DNA from 4 places in the Halalkalibacter flavus genome. Region 1 is predicted to be linked to each of the others. Evidence: riboswitches for the same ligand, from Rfam matches in the RefSeq annotation. Region 1 holds a riboswitch; each other region holds the start of a gene.
What was found. A riboswitch is a leader RNA that binds a small molecule or an ion and turns the genes downstream of it on or off. The one in region 1 is predicted to bind thiamine pyrophosphate.
Positions count from the first base shown of each region.

Region 2: it holds a riboswitch for thiamine pyrophosphate, as region 1 does, so the genes downstream of both, SAY88_RS23920 (ABC transporter permease) here and SAY88_RS22435 (LuxE/PaaK family acyltransferase) in region 1, are expected to answer to the same signal.
Region 3: it holds a riboswitch for thiamine pyrophosphate, as region 1 does, so the genes downstream of both, thiE (thiamine phosphate synthase) here and SAY88_RS22435 (LuxE/PaaK family acyltransferase) in region 1, are expected to answer to the same signal.
Region 4: it holds a riboswitch for thiamine pyrophosphate, as region 1 does, so the genes downstream of both, thiC (phosphomethylpyrimidine synthase ThiC) here and SAY88_RS22435 (LuxE/PaaK family acyltransferase) in region 1, are expected to answer to the same signal.

Region 1 covers NZ_JAWRVK010000056.1:5,577-13,080, reverse strand. The annotation lists gene prmA (50S ribosomal protein L11 methyltransferase) at 1-362, shown strand, start outside; gene SAY88_RS22445 (16S rRNA (uracil(1498)-N(3))-methyltransferase) at 427-1,179, shown strand; gene mtaB (tRNA (N(6)-L-threonylcarbamoyladenosine(37)-C(2))-methylthiotransferase MtaB) at 1,185-2,534, shown strand; TPP riboswitch at 2,682-2,786, shown strand; gene SAY88_RS22435 (LuxE/PaaK family acyltransferase) at 2,877-3,995, shown strand; gene SAY88_RS22430 (acyl-CoA reductase) at 3,992-5,467, shown strand; gene SAY88_RS22425 (ABC transporter ATP-binding protein) at 5,482-6,240, shown strand; gene SAY88_RS22420 (ABC transporter permease) at 6,243-7,010, shown strand; gene SAY88_RS22415 (ABC transporter substrate-binding protein) at 7,007-7,504, shown strand, end outside.
Region 2 covers NZ_JAWRVK010000076.1:2,248-9,751, reverse strand. The annotation lists gene SAY88_RS23945 (sensor histidine kinase) at 1-1,801, opposite strand, end outside; gene SAY88_RS23940 (hypothetical protein) at 2,059-2,382, opposite strand; gene tenA (thiaminase II) at 2,554-3,222, opposite strand; gene SAY88_RS23930 (ABC transporter ATP-binding protein) at 3,250-3,993, opposite strand; gene SAY88_RS23925 (ABC transporter substrate-binding protein) at 4,012-5,055, opposite strand; gene SAY88_RS23920 (ABC transporter permease) at 5,083-5,856, opposite strand; TPP riboswitch at 5,920-6,031, opposite strand; gene SAY88_RS23915 (ECF transporter S component) at 6,704-7,219, opposite strand; gene SAY88_RS23910 (DUF4430 domain-containing protein) at 7,222-7,504, opposite strand, start outside.
Region 3 covers NZ_JAWRVK010000016.1:19,935-27,438, forward strand. The annotation lists gene SAY88_RS12075 (hypothetical protein) at 1-264, opposite strand, end outside; gene thiD (bifunctional hydroxymethylpyrimidine kinase/phosphomethylpyrimidine kinase) at 411-1,214, opposite strand; gene thiO (glycine oxidase ThiO) at 1,253-2,365, opposite strand; gene SAY88_RS12090 (thiazole synthase) at 2,386-3,165, opposite strand; gene thiS (sulfur carrier protein ThiS) at 3,167-3,364, opposite strand; gene thiE (thiamine phosphate synthase) at 3,372-3,998, opposite strand; TPP riboswitch at 4,056-4,162, opposite strand; gene SAY88_RS12105 (YqgU-like beta propeller domain-containing protein) at 4,227-5,345, opposite strand; gene aspA (aspartate ammonia-lyase) at 5,582-7,003, opposite strand; gene SAY88_RS12115 (YqgQ family protein) at 7,190-7,372, opposite strand; gene SAY88_RS12120 (hypothetical protein) at 7,402-7,504, opposite strand, start outside.
Region 4 covers NZ_JAWRVK010000002.1:184,647-192,150, forward strand. The annotation lists gene adh (aldehyde dehydrogenase) at 1-749, shown strand, start outside; gene SAY88_RS02200 (DUF779 domain-containing protein) at 953-1,321, shown strand; gene SAY88_RS02205 (hypothetical protein) at 1,423-1,563, opposite strand; gene SAY88_RS02210 (hypothetical protein) at 1,568-1,930, opposite strand; gene thiC (phosphomethylpyrimidine synthase ThiC) at 2,226-4,010, opposite strand; TPP riboswitch at 4,141-4,255, opposite strand; gene SAY88_RS02220 (2-hydroxyacid dehydrogenase) at 4,417-5,397, shown strand; gene SAY88_RS02225 (hypothetical protein) at 5,482-5,826, opposite strand; gene ssuE (NADPH-dependent FMN reductase) at 5,932-6,465, opposite strand; gene SAY88_RS02235 (CBO0543 family protein) at 6,844-7,287, shown strand.

The DNA of each region.
Region 1 (7,504 bases):
CAAAGCTAGGGGCACAACGTACCTTAGCGCTTGATCTTGATTATGTAGCTGTCGAAAGTGCAGAACAAAATGTCGCGTTAAATCAAGTGGATAACACCGTAACGGTGAAACAGAATAATTTACTCGAAGGAATCGAGGGGCCATTTGATATCGTCGTAGCAAATATATTAGCAGAGGTTATTGTTCGATTTGTTCAAGATGCGGCAGCGGTTCTTAAGCCAAACGGAATTTATATTACATCAGGAATTATTAAGCGTAAGAAACAAGAAGTTAAAGATGCCCTCACAAGCGGTGGGTTTGTTATAGAAGAAATCGTTGAAATGGACGATTGGGTAGCTATAATTGCGAAAAAAGTAAGGTAATTAGGAGTCTCAACCCAATTTAGGTTTTCTCTTTTGGATTACCATTAAAGTGAGGAAGATGAAGATGCAACGATATTTTGTTAAGAAAGAGCAGATGACGGACAAAGTCGTTCATATCCTAGGTGAGGATGTAAAGCACATCTCAAAAGTGATGCGGATGGATGTTGGCGATGAGGTTATTTGTAGTGACAATCATTCTAGGACAGTGAAATGTCGTTTATCAAATCTTTCGGATAAGGAAATCATTGCCGACATAATAGAGACGCTCGACCCTAAAACAGAACTTCCTGTAAAAGTAACGATTGCACAAGGTCTTCCTAAAGGAGATAAGCTCGATTTAATTATTCAAAAAGGAACGGAGCTGGGCGCTTTTGCTTTTCTTCCCTTTTCCGCTGCTCGTTCAATCGTAAAGTGGGATCAAAAGAAAGCTGGCAAGAAAATTGAAAGGTTAGAAAAGATTGCAAAGGAAGCCGCGGAACAGTCGTATAGAGAACGCATTCCTGAGGTTCTAAATGTTCATTCTTTTACTGACTTAAAACAAAAAATCTCTTCGTATGATGTAGTCATCTTAGCATATGAAGAATCGGCAAAGCGTGGAGAACAAGTTCAGTTGGCTCAGCAGTTAGCATCAGTAACGCTTGGGCAGAAAGTTTTAGTGATTATCGGACCTGAAGGTGGAATCACTGAAGAAGAGCTTCGTCAATTAACTGAACAAGGTGCTATTGCTTGTGGATTTGGACCACGGATATTACGTACGGAAACGGCATCTCTTTATGTGCTTGCTGCGATTTCGTACCATTTCGAATTAATGAGGTGATATTAATGCCTACTGTTGCCTTTCATACATTAGGTTGTAAAGTAAATCATTACGAAACAGAAGCGATTTGGCAGCTGTTTCATAATGAAGGTTATGAAAAAGTTGATTTTGAAGCAACTTCAGATGTTTATGTCATAAATACATGTACAGTAACAAATACAGGCGATAAAAAAAGCCGACAAGTGATTCGTCGTGCAATCCGTAAAAATCCTGATGCCGTTATCTGTGTAACAGGGTGCTACGCTCAAACATCTCCTGCTGAAATTATGGCGATTCCTGGCGTCGATATTGTTGTCGGGACTCAAGACCGTGTGAAGATGCTTGAGTATATTGATCAGTTCAAACGTGAACGAGAACCAATTAACGGGGTAGGAAATATCATGAAGTCGCGTGTTTACGAAGAGCTTGATGTGCCAGCTTTTACTGATCGTACGCGTGCTTCTTTAAAAATCCAAGAAGGCTGTAACAATTTTTGCACATTTTGTATTATTCCATGGGCTCGTGGTTTGATGCGATCACGTGATCCACAGGAAATAATTAAACAAGCCGAACAGTTGGTTCATGCTGGTTATAAAGAGATTGTCTTAACCGGAATTCATACTGGTGGATATGGGGAAGACTTGAAAGATTACAGTCTTGCACGTTTACTTGAAGACTTAGAAAAAGTAGACGGATTAAAGCGAATCCGTATTTCATCGATTGAAGCTAGTCAATTAACTGATGAAGTTATTAATGTGATTGACCGTTCAAATAAAGTTGTGCGACATCTGCATATTCCATTGCAATCAGGGTCAAATACTGTGTTAAAACGTATGCGCCGTAAGTATACGATGGAATTCTTTGGTGAGCGTTTAGATCGTTTGAAAGAAGTTCTACCAGGACTTGCTGTAACTTCTGATGTGATCGTTGGATTTCCTGGAGAAACAGAAGAGGAGTTCCAAGAAACGTTTGATTTTATTGCTAAGCATAAGTTTAGTGAACTACATGTGTTTCCATATTCAAAGCGTACAGGGACACCTGCTGCTCGTATGGAAGATCAAGTTGATGAAGAGATTAAAAATGAACGTGTTCACCGTTTAATTGAATTATCTAATCAGCTAGCAAAAGAGTACGCATCGCATTTTGAAGGGGAAGTGCTTGAAGTAATTCCCGAAGAGCGTGATAAGGAAGATAAAAATAGCGGTTTATTCATCGGATATACCGACAACTATTTAAAAGTAAAAGTTCCTGCTACTGAAGATATGATTGGGAAGCTTGTAAAAGTAAAAATTACAAAAGCGGGTTATCCTTATAACGAGGGCGAATTCGTACGCGTGTTAGAGGAAGATGAGAGAGTACAAGTTGTGAATGGATAATAAAGGCCTCGGGGTAACTGAAGGCACTGAAAAAGGGAACATCACTTTTTCAGTGCCTTCGGGTAACTCAAGGCTTTTTTGCTGTTTGGACAACTATAGCGAGAAGACGTATTTAATGATATGATTTATTGAGCAACTATATTGAATTTTTACCACTAGGGGAGCCGAAGTTGGCTGAGATTAAAGCGTTGTTTTAAACCCTTTGAACCTGAACTATGTAATCATAGCGTAGGGAAGTGGACATCATTTAATCAGCTATATTTTGAGAAAACATAGTGAAGATTGATGACCGCTTTCGAGATAGGAAGCGGTTTTGTTAATGTTGAAGAGGAGTGTTAGATATTGTTAGCTACATATGAAACATTAAAACAAGAACTTAGAAAATTTATTAATCAACCTACTACGAACGATGAACAATTTAATCAAATGGCTCTGAATGTTTTTCAGTTCCAATATAACCACAACCAAACGTATCGAAAATTTTGTAGAAAACGTCGTGTCTCACCTAGAAACATTAAACACTTTTTAGAGATCCCTCCTGTACCGATTGATGCGTTTAAATTAACGACTTTATCAAGTCATCCATTGGAGAAAACAGAAGCGTTATTTATGACAAGCGGAACAACGAATCCCGAAAAAAAAGGTAAAAACTATCACCGAGATTTAGACATCTATGATTTATCTATGAAGACCTTTTTTAAGTTAGCGATTATCCCTGATCTTGAAAAGGTAAAAATGTTTGTTCTTTTTCCGGAAGAAGAAGTGTTGCCAAATTCGTCATTGGCACATTATTTACATATCGCTAAACAATCATTTGGAACAGAAGATAGTTTATACTTTTTTTCAAAAGATGAATTTCAAGTAGAGAAACTGGTTGAAGAACTACAAAAAACGGAAAAAAATAAGGAACCGGTTTTATTGATTGGAGCGACTTTTTCCTTTATTCATTTCTTAGATGAGTGTCGAAATAGAAATCTGAACTTTGAATTACCTGCTAAAAGTCGCTTAATGGATACAGGGGGAGCCAAAGGACGATCGCGAGAAATGGAACCAAATGAGTTTAAAACAGAGATGAGCAGGTTATTTTCGTTACCTTTAGAAAATTGCCTCAATATGTATGGAATGACAGAGTTAAGCTCTCAAATGTATGATGGAAACTTTCTTCATAACGAGGTTGAGTATCACAACCCAACGAAACATGCACCGCACTGGGTTAGAACGGTAGTCATGGATATCGAACGAATGGAGAAGAAACCCGTAGGAGAAAGAGGGATTATCGTTCACTATGATTTAGCAAATTTAAATTCAGTTATGGGCATTTTAACAGAGGATATAGGTGTCAGTGCGGGCGATGGATTTTATTTGTTAGGTCGAGCAGAAGGAGCAGAAGCAAAAGGGTGTTCATTAGCGGTTGAACAATTTCTAGCTTCGGCTCAACAATCAAGAGGGGATCTAGTATGATGATAAACTATACTTGTTATCATGCGCCATCCTCATGCGAGAACGACGTTGCTTCAGTTCCTTTTCAAAAGTTAACATTTGAAAATCATGGCAAAAAAATAGAATTATCGGTTCCACAAATCACTCCAGTTCTAATCGAGTCAGTCATGAACAAGTTGAAACAGCAACAGTTGGACTATTTGAGCACACTTCGGACGAATGACCTAATTGATGTGTTTGATCAAGCGATTGAAAGATGGCTAAACCCTGAGTATGAATTCAGAAAGCTAGCAGAGGAATTGTTACCGGTCATTACAGGCTATGATCATGAAATGATTCGTTTATTCCTAAGCCGGTATTTACGGCAATTTCGTAAAATGAAATTACAGCGGATGATTGATGAAGATTTTTCGAATCCGCTTGTATTGGATGAGTTCCGACCAAAAAAATCTGGAGGGATGTATCGAGCATATGGTCCTAGTGTCATCACCCATATCTTTTCCGGAAATGTTCCGGCTCTCCCGCTATGGAGTTTAGCTGCGGGTATCTTATTGAAGTCGGCTACACTTGGTAAAGTGTCTTCTTCTGAGCCGTTGTTTCCCGTGTTGTTTGCTAAAACTATTGCAGACATTGATCCTAAGTTAGGAGATTCACTAGCCATTCTTTGGTGGAAAGGTGGAAATCAATCATTAGAAGAGGTTAGTTTCCAAGCAACGGATGCCGTCATTGCTTATGGTGGAAAAGAAACGATTGAAACAGTTAGGAAGAAAGTACCTGCGCAGACAAGCTTTCATGCGCATGGTCATAAGGTTAGTTTTGGCCTGTTAACGAAAGAGTGTTTACAGACAACAAAAGCATGGCAAGCGGCAAAGCTTGCAGCTAGTGATGCGTCATGGTTTGATCAGCAAGGATGTCTTTCTCCGCATGTTTTTTTTATTGAGCGAGGAGGAGCATATTCACCGCGAGATTTTGCCCAAATGTTAGCCAATGAGATGAATAATTTTCAGGAAACTCATCCTCGTGCCCAATTAACAGATGAAGAACACCAGGCAATCACCAAACTACGGACAACGATTGAATTTGAGAGCTTTGAAGATTCTAATCTCGCTCTTTTAAAAAGTGAGAATGGGACTGACTGGACTGTTGTCTACCGTGAACGGATTGAGAATAAACAGTTTCCGTTTTCTCCACTAAACCGATTTGTCACCGTTGTTCCAATCGACAACGTGAATGAAGTGAAGGATTATCTTAGTCAGGTGAAGGGCTTTGTTCAAACAGTTGGAGTTGGATGCACTCCTCAATCTTACTTTTCGATTGTTCACCTTTTAGGAGAATATGGTGTCAATCGAATTTGTGCATTAGGCTCTATGCCACAACCTGAACCTGGCTGGCATCATGATGGTCGGTTTCATTTAGCTGATTTAGTCAGATTTTGTGATGTAGAATCTACATTAGAAGAACAAATGGATCTATTTGATGTATTTAGAGATTAAGGGAAGTGACAAAGATGACGATTATTACGTGTCGAGACATTACCCTACAATTTAACCGAGATCAGGCACCTATACTAGATCAGGTTCATCTAGAAATCCAAGAGGGTGAATTCGTTAGTATTATTGGGAAAAGTGGAAGTGGAAAGACGACGCTTTTGCAAATGATTGGCGGCTTGTTGACTCCGACAAAAGGTGAGGTTAACGTGTTAGGGCAGGTGACTTCTGAGCCACTTGATGAAATTACATACGTATTTCAAAAACCTGTTCTTTTAGAATGGAGAAATGTGATAGAGAATGTTCTCATGCCAATTGAATTAAAAAGGAAACCAAATCAACAGGATGTAGATAAGGCGACAGAAGTACTTGCTTCTGTTGGTTTAGGTAAGCATCACAACAAATATCCTCATGAATTGTCAGGTGGAATGATGTCTCGTGTAACCTTGGCGAGGGCTTTCATGATGGAGCCTAAAATTCTGTTAATGGACGAGCCTTTTTCGGCACTAGATGCGCTGACGAAAGAACAGCTTCAATTAGAACTGATGAAATTGACAAAGCAGTACAGGACGACTACTGTATTCATCACACATGATATTACAGAAGCAGCTTATTTGGCGGATCGAGTAATTTTGTTAGGTGGACAGCCAGCGCAGGTCAACCAAGAATTACAAGTTCCTTTTGCAAGACCTAGACCAAAGGAGTTAAAGTTTGATACCTCGTTTATTGAAATTGTGAAAGGCCTGCATAACTCGATTGAAGGGTTAGGTGGTCATTGAAAATGAAAGTGACAAAAATCTATTCACTTTTGCTATTTCTTGTTTTGCTTGTCTTTTGGGAAGTGGTTGTACATGTTAAAAATATTTCAAAAATCATCCTACCAGCCCCAACAGCTATTGGTGCCAACTTAATACAACATTTTCAAAGTGGATATTTTTATCCACATATTCTAGCGACGACTATTGAAGTATTCGGTGGATTTTTTGCAGGAACGATTCTTGGGATTGGAATGGGATTTTTAGTGGCGCAATCTAAGACGACGCAAGAAATTCTACAGCCGTACATCATTGCTTCACAGGCAATGCCAAAACTAGCTTTGGCACCTCTTTTAGTATTGTGGTTTGGCTTTGGATATACACCTAAAATTGTTATTGTAGCCCTTGTTTGTTTCTTTCCTTTATTTGAGAGTACTGTGACAGGACTTTCTCATGTTAGTCGAGATAAATTGGCGCTTTTTCGATCATTGAAAGCATCGCGTAGTCAAACTCTACTAAAACTTCGACTTCCAATAGCTATGCCTTACATATTCTCAGGATTGCGTGTTGCAGTCGTATTAAGTGTTGTCGGAGCTGTCGTAAGTGAATTTATTGGAGCGAATAAAGGATTAGGTGCTTTAATTATTGCATCTCAAGGAATGCTCGATACAACGTTAATGTTCTCTGTTTTTATTTTACTAACTGTTAAAGGAATTATATTGTATCAAGTAATCAATTGGGTTGAGGTTATCTTTTTTAAAAAATATAGTTATTCTAGGGGAGAAATGAAATGAAACTATTTATGAAAAAAATCGGTGCTGCCTTTTGTTTTGCCGCGCTTACTTTAAGTATTGCTGGTTGTGGAGCTGAAGAAGAACGAAATGAAGAAGAGAGTGAATTGCAAGAAGAAGTTGCAGAACAAACAATTGAAAGAATAAGAATGGCTTCTTGGAGCCAACCGATTACCGAACAAGCTAATATTTACTTAGCGGAAGAAAAAGGTTGGTTTGAAGATGCGGGAATCGACTTCGAGTTCATTCCTGGAGCTGGTGGAGGAGATGCAGTTCGTAATATCATTGCTGGCAATGCTGATATTGCTTTTGCGAATGTGGAAGCAGTTCTATTGGCGCTTGAACAAGGAGAGGAATTAAGAGTAATCTATAACATTTATCCTGAAAATGTCTTTAACTTAATATCACTGAAAGAAAGCAATATAACGAGCATGGAAGATTTACGTGGACAAGATATTGGTATATATAGTAGAAGCAGCGGAACGTATCAAAACCTG
Region 2 (7,504 bases), on a different contig from region 1:
CCTTTTTCTTATTCAAATTAGGTTTGGCTAGCATCAACATATCTTGAGCTATGCTATTAATACGTTGTATTTCCTTTAAAATAAGCAGCGTATGGTACTTACTTCGCTCACTCTCTGAAAAATTACTATTCATCAATTGTATAAATCCTTGAATAACCGATAAAGGGTTTTTAATTTCATGCGCTGCTTTTGATGCTAATTCACCAGCTAGTGCTAACTTTTCCGTACGAAGAACTCTTTTCTCTAGTTTATCAATTTCAGACACATCAACAAAATAAAAAATTCTGCCAATAACATTCTTTTTATCATCTACGAGCGGAGATTGGGAGACCAATAGTATATATGATAGATCCGATGACTGATAAGATACTTTTCTCGTATGAAAAAAATCTTCAGAATAAAACAAATCCCAAAACTCTTCATTTACTTGAGAAATCACTTTATCTTTATAAAGCCTATTTATTTCCACCTCATCTAAGTTCGTAACCTCTTTGGCCTTGCTATTTAATACAATTTTACTATTTTCGATTTGCACTGTAATAATACCTATTGGAATCGAAGCTAGTATTTGTTCGCGATATAACTTTTCATTTGAAAGGTTTTCAAATGAATGTTGTAAACTTACAGACATATGGTTAACTGCTTCTGTAAGTTTTTTAAATTCATACTGTTCGTCCGAGGCAGTCGTTACTCCATACTCTCCTTTTGAGATACGACCTACATCTCTTACTAAAACATCAATTCTACGATAAATCCTCTTAAAGAATTGCGAAGTGATGAGGTACATTACAAGTATTGAAATTGAACCTGTCACAATAATAAGAATTGCTTGTCGAGTAAGGGGCTCACTCATTTCCCCATAGTCAAAAGCCGTATAAATAACTTGATCAGCCCCAAAAGGAAGAAAGACTTTATACAATTTCTTTCCATTAATCTCTTCTATGTACGAATTCTTCTCTGGGTTGGTTACCATATCTTTCAATACATCAAGGTCCTGCTCACTTTTATTATTATATGTACCATGAACAATTTGTTTTAACGGTGGGTACAATTGGTCTTCTAATGATGGGTCAACGAAAACTTTTGGATTTAGAATTGCGACTTCATCCAAATATGGGTTGTTCGTTTTCATCTGTTCCATTGAAGAGCTAGGTCCTACTTCGTTTAGTAAATTCTCAACCTCGCCTACTTCTATATATGGATTAATAATATACGAAGATCCAGGAGGGTGATAATAACCATATTTGAAAAAAACCGGTTCTTCCTGTTGTGATCCAGATTGAGCAACAGGAAGAACAAGAACGTGATTATCAACCAAAGTCGCTCCCTCTACTCTAACTTTCTCTCCTTTTAAAAGAGTGTCTACCGTTTCATAATAACCATATTCCTTGAAACTAAAGCCAATCTCATGAGGGTCGGTTGATCGAACACCTACAATATCATCTCCTTCTCTAGCAAACAACGTTATCCCAGCTAATTCTAACTCTTCTCTTAGCACTAGCAAGTCTTGATTTGTTATATCTCCTATTCTTTTTCCTTGCAATCTTTCTGCTGCAAGTTTTGCAAAAGAAATTAATTTCAAATCAATTTGATGCTCTAGGGATCTAGCTGCCAAGTTCGTGTTTTCAACTTCACGCTTTATACTTTGAGCCGTCATGGTTGATTGCTTATTTACTTCAGATACAATCTGTTGATTAGTATAATAGAGCAAAATAGATCCCGATACTAAAACTAGAATCAGGGACGCTAAAAGAACCCTAACTAAAAAGAGGGTTTTTAACGTAGCATTCTTCTCTTTCATAATAAAATCCTTTCCATGCCTTCGCCTTTTAAGCTTCTCTTAAACTTCTATTACTAGTTATCTCTATTAAATTATATCACGCAAAAGACATTCATTGATTGGAAACATTTACAATTTCAGACTTCAACAATATGTCTGAATATGCACAAAACAAAAGCGCTTAAACTCATGTGAATTATTGATGATAGTCACAAGAAGAGTTAATAGCCCATGAAACAGCAATAAGCTACTTCTTATGGGCCGAAATAACATATTCATTAAAAAAGCTCACCGTAATCAATATCGTCTGCCTTTTTTGGCGTCTCAGCCGTTATTTCTTCTGAAAACTCTGCCATAGCTGTTTGATCTGATCCTCTTATCGTATGGAATTGATTATTATTAATGAAATTACTAATCGGTTGCAACCTATTTTCACGATTCGTTAAAAGGCTGTAGGCCACCGCACCAATTCCTATTCCTAAAATTGAGAACATCACGCCGCCAACGTTGTTGCGTCTAGCTCCAAATATTTGCTGTGTTCGCCTCCCCCAATTAAATACAGATCTTATCCAACCAATATGATTGATCATAGAATTCATCATCTAGGTTTTAAACTCCCCTTTCCTACATTTAACTTTATTATTTTGATTTCTACATTATTTATGAGGAAAAACTTTTCCTAAATATGAATTAGCACTCTCGACAAATCCTGGTCATACATACGTTAAAGGGTTATCGCATTTTGCGATAACCCCTAATAATATAACTACATCTTACACAGGCCACTTCTCTAACGTATAAGACATTTCCCAAAACATATACTCATACTTGCTACTTGTAACAAAAATAGCTTCCATACGTTGCTTTTCTTCTTCTGAAGCTTTTTCTGCCCATTCATCCAAACGGTCTATTTGTTCCTTTACTAACGTTGCAAACCACTCGTCACCATAAGTATCAATCCACTTTTGATAAACGAGATGTTCTGGATTAGAACCTTTATATTTTTCTCCGATTTCCCAATACAACCAATAACAAGGTAAAATTGCAGCAATGACTTCTCCTAAAGAGCCTTTATACGCAACAGAAAATAAGTGGTTCGTATAGGCTACTGCCGTTGGAGCTGGTTCAGCCGCCATATGACCTTCGCTATTCTTTTCTAATCCTAAGTCTTTGGCAAATCCTTCATGAAGCATATGCTCTGCATCAAATGTGGATTTTGCATGAAATGCCATTTGCGATGTCGTGTGAAAGTCCAACGCTTTCGCAGCCCCAATGGATTGTACTTGAGCAAATTTCGAAAGATAAAAGGAATCCTGTTGTACATAATATTTGAAACATTCAATTGGCAATGAACCATCAGCTACTCCCGTAACAAATGGATGCTCAAAGCTTGCATTCCAAATAGAGTCTACCTTTTTACGAAGTTGTTCTGAAAATTTCATATCATTCATCCTCTCTTTATCATCTATTTAGTTCATTTCGTATAGTGCGTTCATCAATTGCCTTTTTAACTCTAGATATTCACGAGTGACAGTCATTTCCTTTTTCCTAGGTCTTGGCAATGGAACCTTTACTTCTAATATGACTTCCGTAGGACGTGGTCCTAACACATAAATACGGTCTGATAAGAAGATGGCTTCATCAATACTATGTGTAATAAATAAGACTGTACGTTGCATTTGACTCCATATTTGCAAAAGCCAACTATGCATTTTCTCACGAGTTAATGCATCTAACGCTCCAAATGGCTCATCTAATAGCATGAGTTCCTTTTTATGCAAGAACGTTCGAAGCAACGCAGCCCTCTGCTTCATTCCCCCTGATAAAACTCCCGGATAATGATGCTCATATCCTTCTAATCCAAACAGAGGAAAAAGAGAAAGTGCCTCTTCTTTTAGTTGTTCCGTTTGGTGTCTTGTTATCTTAGGACCTAGAAGGACATTTTCAAGTACGGTTTTCCATGGGAACAATAAATCCTTTTGCATCATATAACTGCTATGCCCACGTTGCCCTATCACATTCACTCCGTCAAATGAAATTTCTCCCTCTTCTGGAATATCAAGACCCGTAATGAGATTAAACAAGGTACTTTTGCCACAGCCACTTGGTCCAATTAACGAAACAAATTCCCCTTTTTGAAGTGACAAGTTTACTCCTTTAATGACCGGTTCCCCGTCAAAGGAATGATGGAGATTACGAATGTTGATTTCCATATTGACTACAACCTTTCATTAAGGCAAGAACGTATTTGTCATCGCTTCTTCAGTCGGTACTTCTGTTTCAATCAAACCTGCTTCAAGCATCCACTCTGAAAAATCATTCCAAATATGTTCCTCTTGAATACCCCATTTTTCTGCATCCCCTTTGTAACGTGGGCTTAACCACTCTTGTGATGCACGAATCAGTTCTTCATTTGTTTCTGGGCTAGCGGCAATTAAGATCTCCGCAGCTTCTGATGGCTGCTCAACCGCAAATTCATATCCTTTCGAGACAGCTCTTACAAACTTTTCAACTAGCTCAGGCTGCTCTTCAATCACGGCTTCACTGCTAAAAATAACAGGAGAATAATAATTAAAAACAGGATCAATATCTTTAAGGTAAATCATATTAATGTCCTCACCACGAACTTCAGCTTCAATTCCTGTCCACCCATAAAAAATCCATTGAAAATCTATGTCTCTTTTCGTATTCGCAAAAAAGTCAGCAGATCCAACAATCACATTATCTACCGAAGAAGGATCAACCCCATGCTGATTTAATACCGTATCCAAAATTGCTTCTTCTTCCGCACCACCAAATCCACCATATGTCTTTCCTTCAAAATCCTCTGGTGATGTAATGTCTTTCTCAACTGGGGAAGCAAAACCAGATGTGTGCTCCTGAATGACAGCTGCAATCGAAACAACTGGAATACCTGTTGATCTAGCAATTGTCACGCCTGTCTGAGAGCCAATCCCAAAATCAGCTTGTCCTGCTGCGACAACTGGTACGGCTCCTTCCATAGCTGGTTCGATAATCGTTAAATCAATCCCTTCCTCTTCAAAATACCCTTTTTCTTTCGCAACATAAATACCCGTATGATTTGTGTTAGGAACCCAATCTAATATAAACGTTGCTTCCATTAACTCTGTAGATTCAGCTGGTAACTCTTCCCCTGTTTCCGATTCAACCTCCGTTTCGGCCTCTCCCCCTTGACTTGACTCTTCTGCTTGGTTACAACCAACTAACATAAGCATGATAATGAAAAATAAAAATGCACTTAATTTTTTTGACATCGGACTCTCTCCTCAGACCTAATTTGTTTATTTTTTATGAGACTTATGTTTCCACGGCATCATGAGTCTGCCGAGTAGTACAACAACTAAAAATAAAAGGCAGCTTAAAAGTGAAATCAACACAATAACAACAAAGACCCTATCTGTCGCAAACGAGCTTTGAGCTTTGATTAAATAAATACCTAACCCAGAACTTGCACCGACCCACTCAGAAATTACTGCTGCCAGCACACTATATGTAGCCCCAATTCTCAACCCTGTAAATAAATAAGGTAATGCATGCGGGAACCTGACAGAAGAAAATACCTGCAGTTGCGATCCACCCATCGACCGAACAAGCCGGATCATATCGCGATCACTTGATTGCAGTCCCTCAACAACACTAACGACTACCGGAAAAAAAGTGACTAATGCAACGACAAGAACTTTAGGCAAAATCCCATAACCAAACCAAATAATGAGTAACGGCGCAATCGCAATAATAGGAATCGTTTGCGAGAATAAGAGAATCGGGTAAAAACTTTTACGTAAAAACGGTGAAAAATCTAAAATAAAAGCCATTACTAACGCAACGATAATTCCTAATAAGAAACCAAGCAGCGCTTCTTTTGTGGTCATCCAGATATGTTCCGGTAATAGATGCCACGTGTCAAATAACGTAAGAACAATCAAGCTTGGCGCTGGTAAGATCCACTTTTCAACGTCCCAAATCCAGACAGCCACTTCCCATACGACAAGAAACATAATAATGGCAATGATCGCTGGAGCCACTGAACGGATCGACTGACGCAAACGTTCCATGAAACCCTCCTTTCACAAAAAAAGTCTACACACCTTAGAGGCGTGTAGACTTTACATGTCAACATGTAATTCTAATAAACATCCCTCCGCTGGCATTACCCAGATCAGGTTTAAGGGTCGATATCTTCATCGGGATATCCTCTCAGCCAACCTCATAGCTCCCCTATTATTTTTCATAAATTTTCTAGAAAAGCTTATCACACATTTTGACTTTGTACAATATTCTGTTCTTTTAAACAACTATTTAATGCAATTACCACCCTCTAGTTAGAATAGAGCGCGATCCTTTTCCCGGACGCTTGAAGACCTCTTTCTCCTTGCTATATCACCGAACGGGCTTTCATTTGCTTTATGAAGACCCAATACCTTTCCAAGAGCAACGATCAGGTCTTCATCCCTCTTATGAAGACCAATCCCCTTTCCCAAAGAAACAATCAGGTCTTCATCTCTCTTATGAAGACCTAATCCCCTTTCCCAAAGAAACAATCAGGTCTTCATCCCTCTTATGAACACCTAATCCCCTTTCCTAACACAACAATCAGGTCTTCATCCCTCCTATGAAGACCCAATCCCCTTTCCCAGAGCACGATCAGGTCTTCATCCCTTTATGAAGACCCAATTCCCTTTCCCAGAGCAACAATCAGGTCTTCATCCCTCTTATGAACACCTAATCCCCTTTCCCATAACACCGAACAAGCCTTTCATAATGCCCAATTCTCCCAAGAAACCTGAAAAAAGAGACGAAAATCGTAACGATCTCCGCCTCAAATAATATATACCTTAATCTTTATCCCACTGTAACAAAGATTTTGCTTTTCAAAAGCCCCTTTAAGCTTAACATCCTTCATTATATCGATGAAAATGGACCTTTCTTTAAATAATGAACAAAAACCCTACTCATGACTGGATAAAGGAGTGAAAAGAAAATCATATTCCCTATCGCATGGTTTGTGTCAAATGGGAGCCCAGCTAAGTAATACGCGATAAAGCGATCGCTAATGAACAGCATATTTAACGAGATGACAAATCCATAAAAATAACCACAAAATCCTGCGTACATGATGAGAACAAGGAAAGGTATACCCCACTTCGTATGAGCTCTTCCCATCCAGCCAGAGAGAAGCCCAATCACAGACCAAGAAATGATTTGCCAAAAGGTCCATATGCCTGTTCCTAATGTCATATTCGTTAATACCGTACTGACAAAACCTAGAATGAGGCCATTGACCGGTCCCATAAACATCGCTGTGATTATAATAATGGACGTAACCGGTTGAACATTAGGAATATGAGCAAAAGCCATTCGGCCTACCACACAAAGAGCACTGAGCATGGCTAGCAACGTAATTCGGCGAATTGACATGCCTATTCAATCGAAGCGTAATGAAAATGAATCAAGTCTCCATGTTCAATTTCGTATTCAGCTGCCCCTACTAATGCTTCTTCCCCGTTGATCGTATAGAGCCAATAACTTGATGTTTCATCATCTGCTTCAATTCCATTAATTCCTGAGATAAACGCTCCTTCATACGCCGTTGTAATGTCATAATGCTCATCCATTACTTCCATAAGCGTTTGTCCTTTTTCGAACGATATCGTATCCTCGCTTAGGATATTCTCAGGATCTTCTTCACTTAACACAATCGTA
Region 3 (7,504 bases), on a different contig from region 1:
TGTCATCGTCTCTCTCTCCATAATGACAATTCCAATATAATCTTCTCCGTATAAACCTTCAGCAGGCATAACAGTCCAATCCCAATTCGCTGCTATTTCTACCCCTTGCTCTGTCTTTGTTGTCTCCAATTCCAATTCAATAACATCTTGCAATTCTTCATTCGTGATGGCTTCAGATCCTTGGAGAAACTGATATCCTCCAAACAGCATGACAACCGCTAAAATAGCTGGCAAAATTAATACTGGTTTATTTCCACGAAACATAAACTCTTTCTTCCTTCCTATGTGTAAACAAATCAATTAAAGGTACTACTCATTATACTAAACGATCCATCTGCTTGAGTAAATGGATATGCAGATAAAAAAGGGTAACTCAAAGGTTCCTTTTATCCTTGAGTTAACCCCTAGTTTTAATTCGATTTATACCTAAATGCTGCATGATTTGTCGGTCCAATTCCGCCACCAATATTTAATGAATTGGAGATTGCAGCAGTGATAAAGGCTTTTGCTGTCTCTGTTGCTTCTTTTATTTGTGCTCCCTTTGCTAATTCTGCAGCAATGGCTGCAGCAAATGTACAACCGGTACCGTGAGTATGTTTCGTATCAATGCGTTGTACTTTAAGCTCATGAATACATCTTCCATCAAATAATAAATCAACAGCAGGTCCATCAGTTAAATGGCCTCCTTTTAATACCACAAAGCTAGGTCCAAGCTTATGAAGATCAATTGCTGCCTGCTTCATTTCTTCAAGTGACCTCATTTCTGCTCTTCCTAGCAATTTAGCTGCCTCTGGTAAATTCGGAGTAATAACCGTTGCAATCGGTAGTAATTTACTTGTAAGTGCCTTAACTGCTTCTTCCTGCAGAAGAGAAGCCCCTCCTTTTGCGATCATTACTGGATCTACTACAATATTTTTCACGTCATACTCTTTCAACTTATTAGCAACAAGGGTAATAATGTCCGCAGAGAATAACATTCCCGTCTTAACTGCATCTGTACCAATATCAGATAATACGGCCTCCAGCTGTGCTTCAATTGCTTCTAGCGACTGAGGAAACACACCATGAACTCCAAGTGTATTTTGAGCTGTTAAAGCTGTAATTACACTCATACCGAATGTGTGCAATTCTTGAAATGTTTTAATATCTGCTTGGATTCCAGCCCCACCACCACTATCTGACCCTGCTATCGTTAACGTTTTTGCTAAAGTCATAGAAAGACCTCCTTTCTAAATCTATTTGTCCTATTCAACTAATACGTAAATCGTTCAGGCTTACAAGAGGCAAGCGGTGTATATGCTTCCTTTTCATCTAATAAGTCTGCAACCGCTACAGCTGTAATTGGGCTTAATAATATTCCATTTCGATAGTGTCCTGTTGCAAAGACAACATGTGGTGCTGCCTCAAGTTTCCCTATAAGTGGAAACCCATCCTGAGTCGCAGGACGTAATCCTGCCCATGTATGGAAAGGTGTCATTTCACCTAAGAAAGGAAAAACGTGCTTATTCCAATTTGTTAGCCTCTGTATGCCTTTTTCTGTAACATCCGTTTTGAAACCTGCTATATCTTCAGAAGCTCCGTTAACTAACGTTCCATTTCCCTTTGGAACAAGATAGCCCTGACTTGTATAAACAATATGCTTCACATGATTTACAGGTACATCATACGCGCAAATTTGCCCGCGAATTGGATAGACTGGAATACGAACTCCAAACACTTCTTCTAACTCACTAGACCAAGCACCTGAACATACAATTAAACGGTCTCCTGTAAATTGACGGCCATCTATTGCTCGCAATGTAACCGATCGCTCCCAATCAACAACTGTCACTTGTTCAAGTTGGTCTACTACATTTACACCGTTCAGGCGGCAGGCAGCTTCAAGTGCCTTTACATAGTCAGGTGCAAACACGTGACTTTCTTCTGGATAATACATTGCCGCTTTTATATCTTTTGAAAGTGTCGGTTCCATCTCCCATAGTCGACTTCCAGATATCAATTCAGTTTCTGCTCCCCATTCACGTTGCCAAGACTGCCTTGTTTCAAGTGCGAGAACATCCGCATCATGATAAACCGCATGAAGACTTCCGCTCTCCGAATATTCAAAGTCCATTTTTGAAACATTCTTTACATCGCTTTGCCATTGTTTATACACCCTTAAACTATCTAAACATAATCTAAAAAAGTCGTCTGGATCTTCACCAATTTCTGAATAAGGAGCAAGCATCCCGGCTGCAGCACCAGATGCTTGTCCTCCACAATTCGTTTTTTCTAATACTGTTACATCATAGTTACGTCTGCTAAGCTCAAATGCAGTTGCAAGACCTATGACGCCCCCTCCAAGAACCATTACTTTCTCTTGCACATGTCTCCCCCCTGCTCTTACTACTTTGAAACGAATGCTTGAAATCCACTACTTGCTGTAGCATACTTTTTCTTCGGGATTCTCCCTGCTTCGTAGGAAAGTCTCCCTGCTTCAATTGCGTATTTCATCGCTCGAGCCATCTTAACTGGGTCCTTAGCCTTTGCTACAGGGGTATTCATTAATACACCATCTGCACCTAATTCCATTGCTTGTGCAACATCCATCGCAGAACCAAGACCTGCGTCGACAATAATAGGAACATTTGCTTGTTCAATAATGAGCTCTAAATTATATGGATTTAGTATGCCTAATCCCGTTCCAATCGGAGCACCTCCTGGCATGACTGCTGCAGCCCCAGCTTCCTCTAATCGTTTACAAAGAACTGGATCATCAGAAGTATATGGTAAAACGACAAATCCCTCTTTTGCCAGGACTTCTGTTGCTTTTAGTGTTTCAATCGGATCAGGAAGCAACGTTTTCTCGTCTACACTGATTTCTACCTTAATCCAATCACTCAAGCCTGAAGCCTTTGCCAATCTTGCAATTCGAATTGCCTCTTCTGCTGTTTTCGCGCCCGAAGTGTTGGGCAAATAGGTAAAAGACATACCTTCTAAATGTTGTAAAATAGCATCCTCATTCGGAGCTCCTAGATTGACTCGTCTAATAGCAAAGGTCAACACCTCAGCTTCGGATGCCTTGATTGCTTCATTTTGGACAAATGGATTTGGATACCTACCCGTCCCAAGGAAGAAACGCGAAGATAATTCTTTACCTGCAATCGTTAATTTTTTTTGTTTCATCTCAGCCACCTCCAACGAATTGAACAAGTTCAATTCTCATGCCTTCTTTTAGTTCAGTCCCTGACCAATTGGTACGTTCAATAATATTTCCATCTACCTCAGTTACAACAAGATGTGGTTCGAGTTCAAAATGTGACACCACTTCTTCAAGGCTAGAAACGTCTACGTGATGTTCTTCCCCATTTATAATTAAACGCATCTACTATTCACCCTTTTTCCGCTAATATTTTTGTAAATTGCTGACAAACACCTTTTACATCTTTTGCACCAACAATTTCAGATATCATACAAATTCTAGTTGCACCTGCATCTAATACCTGATCTACATTGTGCAGCTTAATTCCGCCGATCGCCACAAACGGAATATTGATCTCTGCAATAACTTGCTTAATATACTCAGTTGTAACAGGATCGACGACATCTACTTTACTATTGGTATGAAAAATCGGCCCAACCCCAATGTAATCAGCTCCACCCGCTTCAGCCTCGCGAGCTTCCTCAATTTTGTGAGTGGAAAGTCCGATTATTTTATCTTGTCCCATAATCTTCCTTGCTTCAGCAAGAGGCAAATCATCTTGGCCAATGTGTATGCCATCTGCATCAACTGCAAGAGCAACATCAATGTGGTCATTTACAATAAACAACACATCATGCTTTCTTGTTAATTCACGTAGTGACTTTGCTTTGTTTAGCACATCTCTTTTGCTACTCGTTTTATCTCGTAACTGGATAATATCAACACCACCCAAAATTGCTTCTTCCATTACTTCTACAAGGTCTCTGCCTTGATGAAATTCTTCACCTGTAATCGCGTATAACTTAAACTCTCTCATGAGTAACCCACCTTTTTATACATAAAATCGAAAAAAAGCCGCATCCGAACATACGGAATACGGCTCAGATGACTTCCCTACGCTGGCGTGATCCAGATCAGGTATGAGGGTAAAAGGATAACCTTTTTCTCAGTCCACTTATGTGGACACCCCTAGTCTATAATACATACTAGTTATACAGTTATTATGACATACTGACTAAAAAAAGCAAGAGGCCAAGTTAACATCTTATTCTTCTATAAGAGGAATAGACGTCCCTTCAGACAAGTCCATAACCATCTCGAAGCGATCTCCAAATAGCAAGAAAGATCCTTCAGGTGAAACATGAATAGGAACATGCCTTTCTAATACAGTCAGCTTTTCTTCAGCATCTCTTTGAATATCATAAGCAACCAACTCAAAACCATCAGTGTAACTAAAGAAATCACTGCTATATTGTGGTCTTAAGTAGTAAAAAATTCCATGTACATCATCATAAGAGTAATAAGGGATCCACCATTGTTCCGAATATGTGTTAAGAATGGGCATGTCAATATGCCTAAAAGCATTTTGCTCATCATAAAATGTGTATGTGGAATACAGGTCATATACAGATTCCACTGTTACAGAGAGCGAGAGACCATCCGGGAAACTCATATATGCAATTACAGCATCCTGCCATTTTTTCACCTCCCCACTATTTACATTGACTTCATATAGAGGTGCTTGAAAATTAGGTTCGAGTTCTTCCCATTTTAAATACCCGACATCAGTAGCCGAAATCCATTGTACATAGGACTGTTCCAAATCGATACTTCTCACTTTCGTTTCAGCTACATCAACTACATACGTTTCAAATTCCCAATCTGGTAAAAAAGCAATCAAAATAAACGTATCAAGTTTATATGGATTCCAGTATGCAGTATATTCTTCGCCGTAATCTTTGATCGTCTGCCTTATCTCACCATTCCGGTCAATAATAACTAAGTGAGCCTCATTATCTACCGTTATATGCGAAATAGCAAATAAAGAGTAATCGGCATTAGCACGGACCTCTGTAATCCACCCGCCCACCTCAACAAAACTTGATGAATGTCCTGTAGAAAGGTGATGTTTATAAAGACTTGAACGCTCTTCTTGTTCTTGCAAATACAAAAGCGTATCATCGTCAAACCAACCTATAATTTCCGTTACAACATGTTCGTTTTGTATAGGTGTAATATCAGCCCCTGTAAAGAAAGAGGTTGATACATCTCGCTTAATTGGTTGATATTCGAAACTTCTTGGTAAGGGTTGACTCTCTAACGGAGCTTGGGTACAGGCTGAAACCATAAAAAGAATCCCAATAATATATACAATTCGCTTCATCTTTCCCCTCCCTCTCATTTAAGCACTTTCGTCTATAGTATTAGACGAAAATAACCCCTTAGACGTTTCAATTTTTTCACACAAAAAAGAAAGATACCTCACACCTTCCGGCCCACTAAATTACTACATTATAGCAGAAAGAGAGATATTTGTACTATGTTTTAGTAAAATAAAAATAGGCACTTATAAAGGTGATTTTACCTTTTAAGTGCCTTCTATACATAAGTCAATGAATCTTACATTTCACCATCTATAAACCTCGAACCAGCAATTCCAGGATTCGTCATTTCCTTTGGATCAAGAATTTCATTCAATTCCTCTTCCGACAAAATTCCTCTTTCAAGACAAATTTCCCGAACTGGCCGATTTGATTGAATTGCTTCTTTCGCCACCCTAGAAGCTACCTCATAACCAACATGAGGATTAATCGCTGTTACAATTCCAACACTTCTTTCAACCATCTGACGGCAATGTTCTACATTAGCAGTCATTCCCTCAATTGCATATTTCCTAAAGACACTTATTCCATTTTGCAAAATTGAAAAGGACTGCAATAAATTAAACACCAAGACGGGCTCCATAACATTTAGCTCTAATTGACCAGCCTCAGAAGCCAAACTTATCGTATGATCATTTCCAATGACTTGAAATGAAATTTGATTTACAACTTCGCACATAACAGGATTTACTTTCCCAGGCATAATGGAAGAACCCGGTTGTCTTGGTGGAAGATTAATTTCGTTAATCCCTGTACGTGGTCCAGAACTCATTAAGCGTAAGTCATTGGCCATCTTCGATAAATTAATAGCCATAATTTTTAGAGCACTTGATACTTCTGTATAAGCATCTGTATTTTGAGTTGCATCTACTAAATCCTCTGCAGTTTCAAATGGGTAACCTGTAATATCTGCTAAGTAATCTGCTATTTTTTTAATATACTCGGGTTTTGCATTTAGCCCTGTACCAACTGCTGTTGCCCCCATATTCACTTCATATAAATGCCCAACAGATCTCTCAATTCGACCTAGATCCCGACTGAGCACACGCTGATAAGCGCCAAATTCTTGTCCAAGTCTAATTGGTACCGCATCTTGCAAATGCGTGCGACCCATTTTTAAAACATCATCAAACTCTTTTTCTTTAAGCTTTAATGCTTGAATCAATTCATCTAGTTCTTTTCTCAACCCATCAGCTAATCGGAGAGCAGCAATATGAATCGCTGTTGGAAAGGCATCATTTGTTGATTGTGCCATATTCACATGAGTGTTAGGACTAACTCGCATATATTCGCCTTTTTTGCCACCGAGTATTTCAATTGCTCGGTTAGCAATAACTTCATTTGCATTCATATTAAATGAAGTTCCTGCTCCTCCTTGAATTGAATCAACAATAAACTGATCTAGAAATTTACCATTTATGATTTCATCCGCCGCTGTAATAATTGCGTCTGCAATATTTACTGTAAGAACTCCAACATCACGGTTTGCCATCGCAGCCGCCTTTTTTACATACCCAAACGCACGAACTAACTCAGGGTGTGGCGGGTAGCCTGTAATGGGGAAATTCTCCCTTGCACGCATTGTTTGAATTCCATAATAAGCTTCCTTCGGTACTTGCTTCTCTCCGATTAGGTCGCGTTCCGTCCGATATTCTGACATTCACATCTGTCTCCTTTTTCGATGTTTACTTCAAATAACTAATACGATTGTCCTTTTTTATCCTATGTAATCAGCCTTTGAATGTGAACGCTTCAACAGATACCTCCTTCTTAAAGTATTCTTTGGGAGTTAATTGCAATACATTTCACTAACTACAATTACTCCCTATCTAATAAGGTTCGTTGCTTATTTCAGTAACCTAATTTCATTTCGCAAGATAAGAAGTCCTTGCTGAAACGTTTCTGTATCAATCATCTTCCATTCATACAGCTCTCGTAATTCATCTTCCATTAAAGCAAGATCTATAGAGCGATCACGTGTATAGACGATGGATCCATGTTTTTTTAGCAACTGTCTTACATCATACATCGTTTTCAAAACATTCACCTCAAAAACCATTATAACAGCTTTAGAACCGCTACGAAAAGAAGCCACACAAGCGGTGTAAATGAGATAAACGAATGACGCCAAAATACTTGACGTATTTGCGTTTGAACAAAT
Region 4 (7,504 bases), on a different contig from region 1:
TTCCAGTCACATTAGAACTTGGAGGAAAATCACCAAATATATTTTTTAAAGATGTAATGGCGGAAGATGACGCCTTTTTGAATAAAGCGATAGAAGGATTTGTTCTTTTTGCTTTAAATCAAGGTGAAGTATGTACATGCCCTTCTCGTGCACTCATCCCTGAATCGATGTACGATCAGTTTATGGAACGAGCTCTTGCTAGGGTAAAAGAAATAAAAATAGGAAACCCACTTGATGTATCTACGATGATGGGAGCTCAAGCATCAAATGAACAAATGGAAAAAATATTATCGTACTTAGATATTGGAAAGCAAGAAGGAGCAGAGTGCTTAACCGGCGGGGAAAGAAATACTATTAAGGGATTTGAAAACGGGTACTATATCCAACCTACTGTTTTTAAGGGGCACAATAAAATGCGTATTTTTCAAGAAGAGATCTTCGGCCCCGTGGTATCTGTCACAACTTATAAAGATGAAGAAGAAGCATTGCAAATTGCCAATGATACACTTTATGGACTTGGAGCAGGTATATGGACCCGCGATATCAACAAAGCCTATCGCTTTGGCAGAAACATTGAAGCAGGTCGCGTATGGACAAATTGCTATCATGCTTATCCTGCACATGCAGCATTTGGTGGCTATAAAGCATCAGGTGTTGGACGCGAAAACCACAAAATGATGCTCTCACATTACCAACAAACAAAAAACATGCTAGTAAGCTACAACCCAGACGCCTTAGGGTTTTATTAAGATTCAAGTAAAAAAGCACTCTTCTTTTTTACTTAAATCGATGCGGTGTGCGAAGCCGCCGTTATCTTTTAAGCCTTTTGAGTGATCTTCTCAAAAGGCGCACGGCGTGTGGTGCCATCGCAACCTTGTTCGCACTCTTTTCATTCAAAGGTGATCTTCCTTTTTTATTAAAATCGATTTAAATCCGCCATCAGGAGGGTGATATGATTAAAAAAGTTACAGCTACAAAAGAAGCACTCGATTTTATCGACTTTTTAAAAAAGAAGCATGGCCCTCTTATGTTCCATCAATCTGGTGGTTGCTGCGATGGTAGTTCCCCGATGTGTTATGCTGAAAATGAATTTATGATCGGCGAAAGTGATACACTACTCGGAGAAATCGGTAACTGCCCATTTTATATTAGCTCAGCGCAGTACGAATATTGGAAACACACTCAGCTCATAATTGACGTGGTCAAAGGACGTGGAGGAATGTTTTCTCTTGAAGGTCCTGAAGGGAAACGATTTTTAACACGTTCAAGAATTTTCACACCTAATGAACGTGCACTTTTAGATAAAAAGCAGCAAAAATAACTTTCTTTTCATACCACTATTCCTTAGCCCGAAATGCATACAAAAACAGGTTGTTGAGAAGTGATTCTCCACAGCCTGCCCTTTAATTATAAAGTTATAGTTTAATCTGGTGCATCCGTTAAATCCTCAATATCTCTTGATCCAAATACTAATAAAGAAAGCAATACTCCAACTAAAATAGCACCTGTAAAACCTTTCCCATCAAAGCCGCTATCATACTTTCCTGATCGTTTCTTCCCCATTTAATTAATCCTCCTCAATTCTTTGTTGAAAGGCTTCAAATACATCATCAAGTGTCATATCTCCATTTTCTTTTAAGAAGTCTGCTAAAGCATTCGATTTATCATTTCCAGGAGTAAGAAACTCTCCTAATAAAGTTACTGAAACTACAGGTGATGCTCGGTATAACTCCACAGCATCAACCTTTAATTTACCAGATAATAATAAAGCAGCTGCAATAATATCTAAATTCTTCCCTGTAAATAAATCCTGAATATTGTATGATGATGCCTTTGGCTTCTTAGATTTAGGAGTTTTTGCATTTTGTTGATAAGGTTGATAAGGCGGGCCTACAGGTGGCCCTGGTGGTCTTCCATACCTTCCATACATGAAGAAAAACACCCCCTGAAACTAGTTTATGTTCAGAGGGTACTTCGGTGAGACCAAATTCGAAAATGATTTATGAAATTTTGTAATCTTTTCTTACTATATGACCTAGTAATATAAAGCTTCTACCTTTTGACAATGCAAACACCTTTTATAAAGTGGAGTACTTTCAAATGAATGGTGACACTTATTTTGTACGTCCTTTAAGTGAGTTTCCCAGTAAAGCAGATCCTCCCTTAATTTATCAATTTTCCTTTGAATATCAGGCACCTTCACCACGTCAATCCTCCTTAGATGTTTACTGATAAATTTTCCCGCCAGACTTCTTAAACTGCTCAGCTTTTTCCTTCAAGCCTTTTTCAATCGCTTCGCTAGTTTCTAGTTTATTTTCTTTCGCATATTGGCGAATGTCATGTGAAATTCTCATACTACAGAACTTCGGACCACACATCGAGCAAAAATGAGCCGTTTTCGCCCCCTCAGCCGGTAGCGTTTCATCATGGTATTCTAGTGCCCGTTCCGGATCAAGTGCTAGATTAAATTGGTCTCTCCAGCGGAATTCAAAACGAGCTTTTGACAAAGCATCATCACGAACTCGTGCACCTGGATGCCCTTTTGCTAAATCAGCAGCATGAGCGGCAATTTTGTACGTAATAACCCCTTCACGTACATCTTCACGATTAGGTAATCCGAGATGTTCTTTTGGTGTTACGTAGCAAAGCATTGCTGTACCAAACCAACCAATCATCGCAGCACCAATAGCTGATGTGATATGATCATATCCAGGAGCAATGTCAGTCGTTAATGGACCTAGTGTATAAAATGGTGCTTCGTGGCACATTTCCAACTGCTTATCCATGTTTTCTTTAATTAAGTGCATTGGTACATGTCCTGGTCCTTCCACCATGACTTGAACATCATGCTGCCAAGCTAGCTTTGTTAGTTCGCCGAGAGTTTCTAATTCCGCAAATTGGGCTTCATCATTTGCATCAGCAATGGATCCTGGTCGTAACCCATCTCCTAAAGAAAACGCGATATCATATGTTTTCATAATCTCGCAAATTTCTTCAAAATGAGTATATAAGAAGTTCTCTTGATGGTGATATAAACACCACTGTGCCATAATCGAGCCACCTCGCGAAACAATACCTGTTAGACGTTTTACCGTTAATGGAACGTATCGCATGAGAACACCCGCATGGATCGTAAAGTAATCAACTCCTTGCTCTGCTTGCTCAATCAACGTATCACGATATACTTCCCACGTTAAATCCTCTGCAATCCCATTGACCTTCTCAAGTGCTTGATACAGCGGAACCGTGCCAACGGGAACAGCAGAATTCCGAATGATCCACTCACGTGTTGTGTGAATGTTTTTACCTGTCGATAAATCCATCATCGTATCAGCACCCCAGCGCGTTGCCCATGTCATTTTTTCAACTTCTTCTTCAATTGATGAAGAAACCGCCGAATTCCCAATATTCGCATTAATTTTCACATGGAAATTGCGTCCAATAATCATCGGTTCTGTTTCAGGATGGTTGATGTTTGCTGGGATAATCGCTCTACCGCTTGCAACCTCCAAACGCACGAATTCTGGATCAAGATTTTCTCTTATTGCGATAAACTCCATTTCAGGTGTAATAATACCTTTTTTTGCATAATGAAGCTGTGTTACATTTTTACCTTTTTTCGCACGTAACGGCTTTCGTTCTAACCCAGGGAAGACATGAGAATTGGCACGTGGGTCTTCTGCCGAAATATACCCGTTATCCTCTGGTTTAATCTTACGCCCTTCGTACTCTTCCACATCATTTCGTTCTTTAATCCACTTGCTGCGAAGAGCAGGAAGCCCTTTTGTTATATCAACTTTGTAATGATGGTCCGTGTATGGACCACTTGTGTCATATACGCGAACTGGCGGATTTTCCTCTTCCCCAACCGTTCCTGATGTCGGACTTAATTCAATTTCTCGCATAGGTACTTGAATGTCAGGCCTCGAACCTTGGACATACACTTTTTTACTGCCTGAAAAGCTAGACATAATTGAAATGTTTTTTTCATTTAATGAAGGTGTGGACATTGAATTCTCTCCTTTTGAAATAGAAAGGACAAAATCTAGACATAAAAAGGAAGGAAGCTGAAGATACATAAAAAAGCCGGAACCAAACAATTGGTTTGGACCCGGCTAATTGATAGAAGTATAGTCAATAAAAATCTTTCTTAAACTTCCCCACGCTGGTATGATCCAGATCAGGTCCAAAGGGTCAACAATCTTTAACGTTCATGTTTCTCAGCCCAACTCATTGGACTCCCCTAGTTAATTCTATTAAATTAATTTATATTGTCATTATATAGGAATCTACAATAAATTCAAACACTTTTTTAGAATTTTTTTCATACACCTCCATTCATTGCCTATGGAACATTGGTTAAAAAAGTTATTTTGTGCTAAAGTTTTTACGTACTATTGATTGAAAGGAGTCTTTATGAAACCAAACGTTCTTGTCTATATGAGAGTTGATAAACGAGTCATTAAAGAATTGGAAAAAGAGTACGAGGTAACAAGTTTCCATAACCATGAATACATAGGAAATCCAGATTTTGACCTTGCATTAAAAAAAGCTGAAGGCATTATTGGACTTGCATTAAAAGTAACGAAAGAACTATTAGACAACGCTCCCAACCTTAAAGTCGTTTGTAACGTATCCGTTGGCTATGATAACTTAGACCTTGAAGAATTAACAAAACGGAAAATACTGGCTACAAATACACCGGGAGTCTTGGACGATACAACAGCAGATGCAATCTTTGGTTTACTGCTTTCAACTGCTAGAAGAATTCCCGAGTTAGATCAGTTTGTAAAGTCAGGACAGTGGGATATTTCTCTCCAACCAGATCAATATGGCGTAGATGTACATCATAAAACTCTAGGAATTATCGGAATGGGGAATATTGGCCGAGCTATAGCGAGAAGAGCTCATTTCGGCTTTGGCATGGATATTCTTTACCATAACCGCTCAAAAAACAAAGAGGCTGAGGAGTTATATCAAGCATCATATTGTGACTTCGATGATCTTCTTACGCAATCAGATTTTGTTTGTTTGATGGTCCCAGCTACGAAAGAAACGGAAAAATTGATAGGAGTAAAAGACTTTAAGAAAATGAAAAAAAGTGCTATTTTCATAAATGGATCCCGTGGAAAAAATGTCGATGAAGAGGCTCTTTATCATGCTTTAGTCAATAAAGAAATCCATGCAGCTGGTATCGATGTGTTCACAAAGGAACCAACCAACCCTGATAATCCACTTTTAACTTTAAAAAATATAGTTACTTTGCCACATATCGGCTCTTCGACTACAGAATGTGAATATAACATGTCAAAACTTGCAGCCAAAAATCTACGTACCGCTTTAAACGGGGAAAAACCACCAAGCTTGCTAAATGAAAAGTCTTGGTCGGATAAATAAGACAATAAGGTTGTCTCAAACTATATTTCAGACCCCCCAAGCACATTATAGTACTCCTCAATGGGGGTCTGGTCCTTTTTTGATTTAGCGGTTTTGCAAATAAGCATCAAGAATTTGTTTTATTCGTTCTGATTCCTCTGAACGAATAATATAATGGTCTCCATCTAATTGAGCCGAAACCTGCTGCACTCCTTGTTGTTTTAAAAAACTAACAACATCATCTACATTTTCAGATTCAGTAAGAAGTAGTTTTTTTCCAACAAATTCTTCATTTACATATATGTCGTAAGCATCGTGCTCGCCTTTAATTTCTCCATCGAAATCAGCGTCAAACAATCCTAAAAAAGGGAACTGATAACTACCTGTACTAGCACCTGATTGCCCGAAAAACATCGGCATTTTCTTCTTCAACTCCTTTACTTCTTTCATTTTAATGGTCTTTCTACATTTAGTATGTACAATACACTGAACTTACATTTCGGCACGACACAAAAAAACGAACTTCCTGTTGAAGCTCGTTCTTTTAAAAAGTAATTATTGTTTTTTTAGTTCTTTCACCAATTTATGGAAGGAAGCCTCTAATCGTTCTTTCGCTTCTTGCTCAATTGTTGTACTTCCATCTTCTTCTCTAGTTACACACGTATCAAGTGTAAAAACACCTTTAATAATATTTTCTGCTCCTAAAGAAGCTAGAACTGGTTTCAAACTATAATCAATTGCTAATAAATGTGAAATCGTACCGCCTAGCATAAGTGGTAAAACAATTTTGTTCTCTAGCCCTTTTTGTGGGAGTAAGTCTAGGTATGTTTTTAAGATTCCTGTGAAAGAAGCTTTATAAACTTGGCTTGCTACAATAACTGCGTCGGCTTCTTCTACTTTTTTATTCGTTGCTAAAATAGCTTCACTGTTATATTTAGCTAAAATTAAGTCCTCAGCTGGAATGTCAATTACATGTAGTTCCTCTACATCCATTCCTTGTTCACTTAGCACACTTTGTGCATAATCGATAATACCTTTTAACCTAGTTGTTTTTGATGGTCCACCTGAAATTATAACGATCTTTGCCATTCCAATCACACTCCTATCTTTATCATGCCAACTTCTTTGAATTTCACAAAGGAAATAACTTACTTTCAACTGTATGTTAATTGCATTTTAATTGTCAAATAATACGTCTTCTACAAAATCCCTTAATTATGCGTCGGATCGAAATGCAGGATTCAAATCCAATTTTTTTCGGGGCTTTCCTGTAGCACTTAGAAATTGATCTTGAATCGACAGTAGCAAGAAAATTTTTAGATGAGGTTGGATTGATAGAGCGATAAAGTGAATAAACTGATCCCCATAGTAAAACATTATTAAGGGGATCAAGCATTTAACCGTCATAATAATCACCGTTACATACAAAGTCCAAATACCCCTCTTAAAGTAACTAAGGAGCATATCATGCATGATCCAAAAGACGAAAAAAAATTAGAAGAAATATATGATCAAGTCAGTGATCTCACTATTGAAAAGCTTTCAATATGGTTGGACAGTGTCCTCTTTACTTGGCAATGGTGGATAGGAGTAGGTCTTAGCATCATTCCTTGGATTTTATGGTTTTTATTTAGACAGAAAGACTGTACCTTACGTTTGTTGACTGTTGGTTTTTTTGTTATATTTCTTTCAACTTTTCTAGATTCTCTTGGCGTTCAATTGGGTTTTTGGTATTATAAACATTCTGTTTTACCATTAATTCCTGCATTCCTTCCTTGGGATACAACTCTAATGCCTATTACCATTATGACCTTACTTCAGCTGAAGCCTAAGCTTAACCACTACCTTAAAGGTCTAATCTTTGCACTTGCAACGTCCTACATTATTGAACCATTTTTTTATTTGGATTGAACTATATCAGCCAACTGGTTGGAAACATCTTTACTCCTTGCCCATTTATTTTATCATTTATCTAATTTGTCATTATATCTTTTACGGAAAATCATACAAGAAATTTACAAAATAACACCTCTAACGTTTGACTCTCCATATCAATGTCTTTCCAACGTAAACCTAATTAGTAATATATCCACTCATTTTTATCGACTTAGACTCTTATCCAATTCCT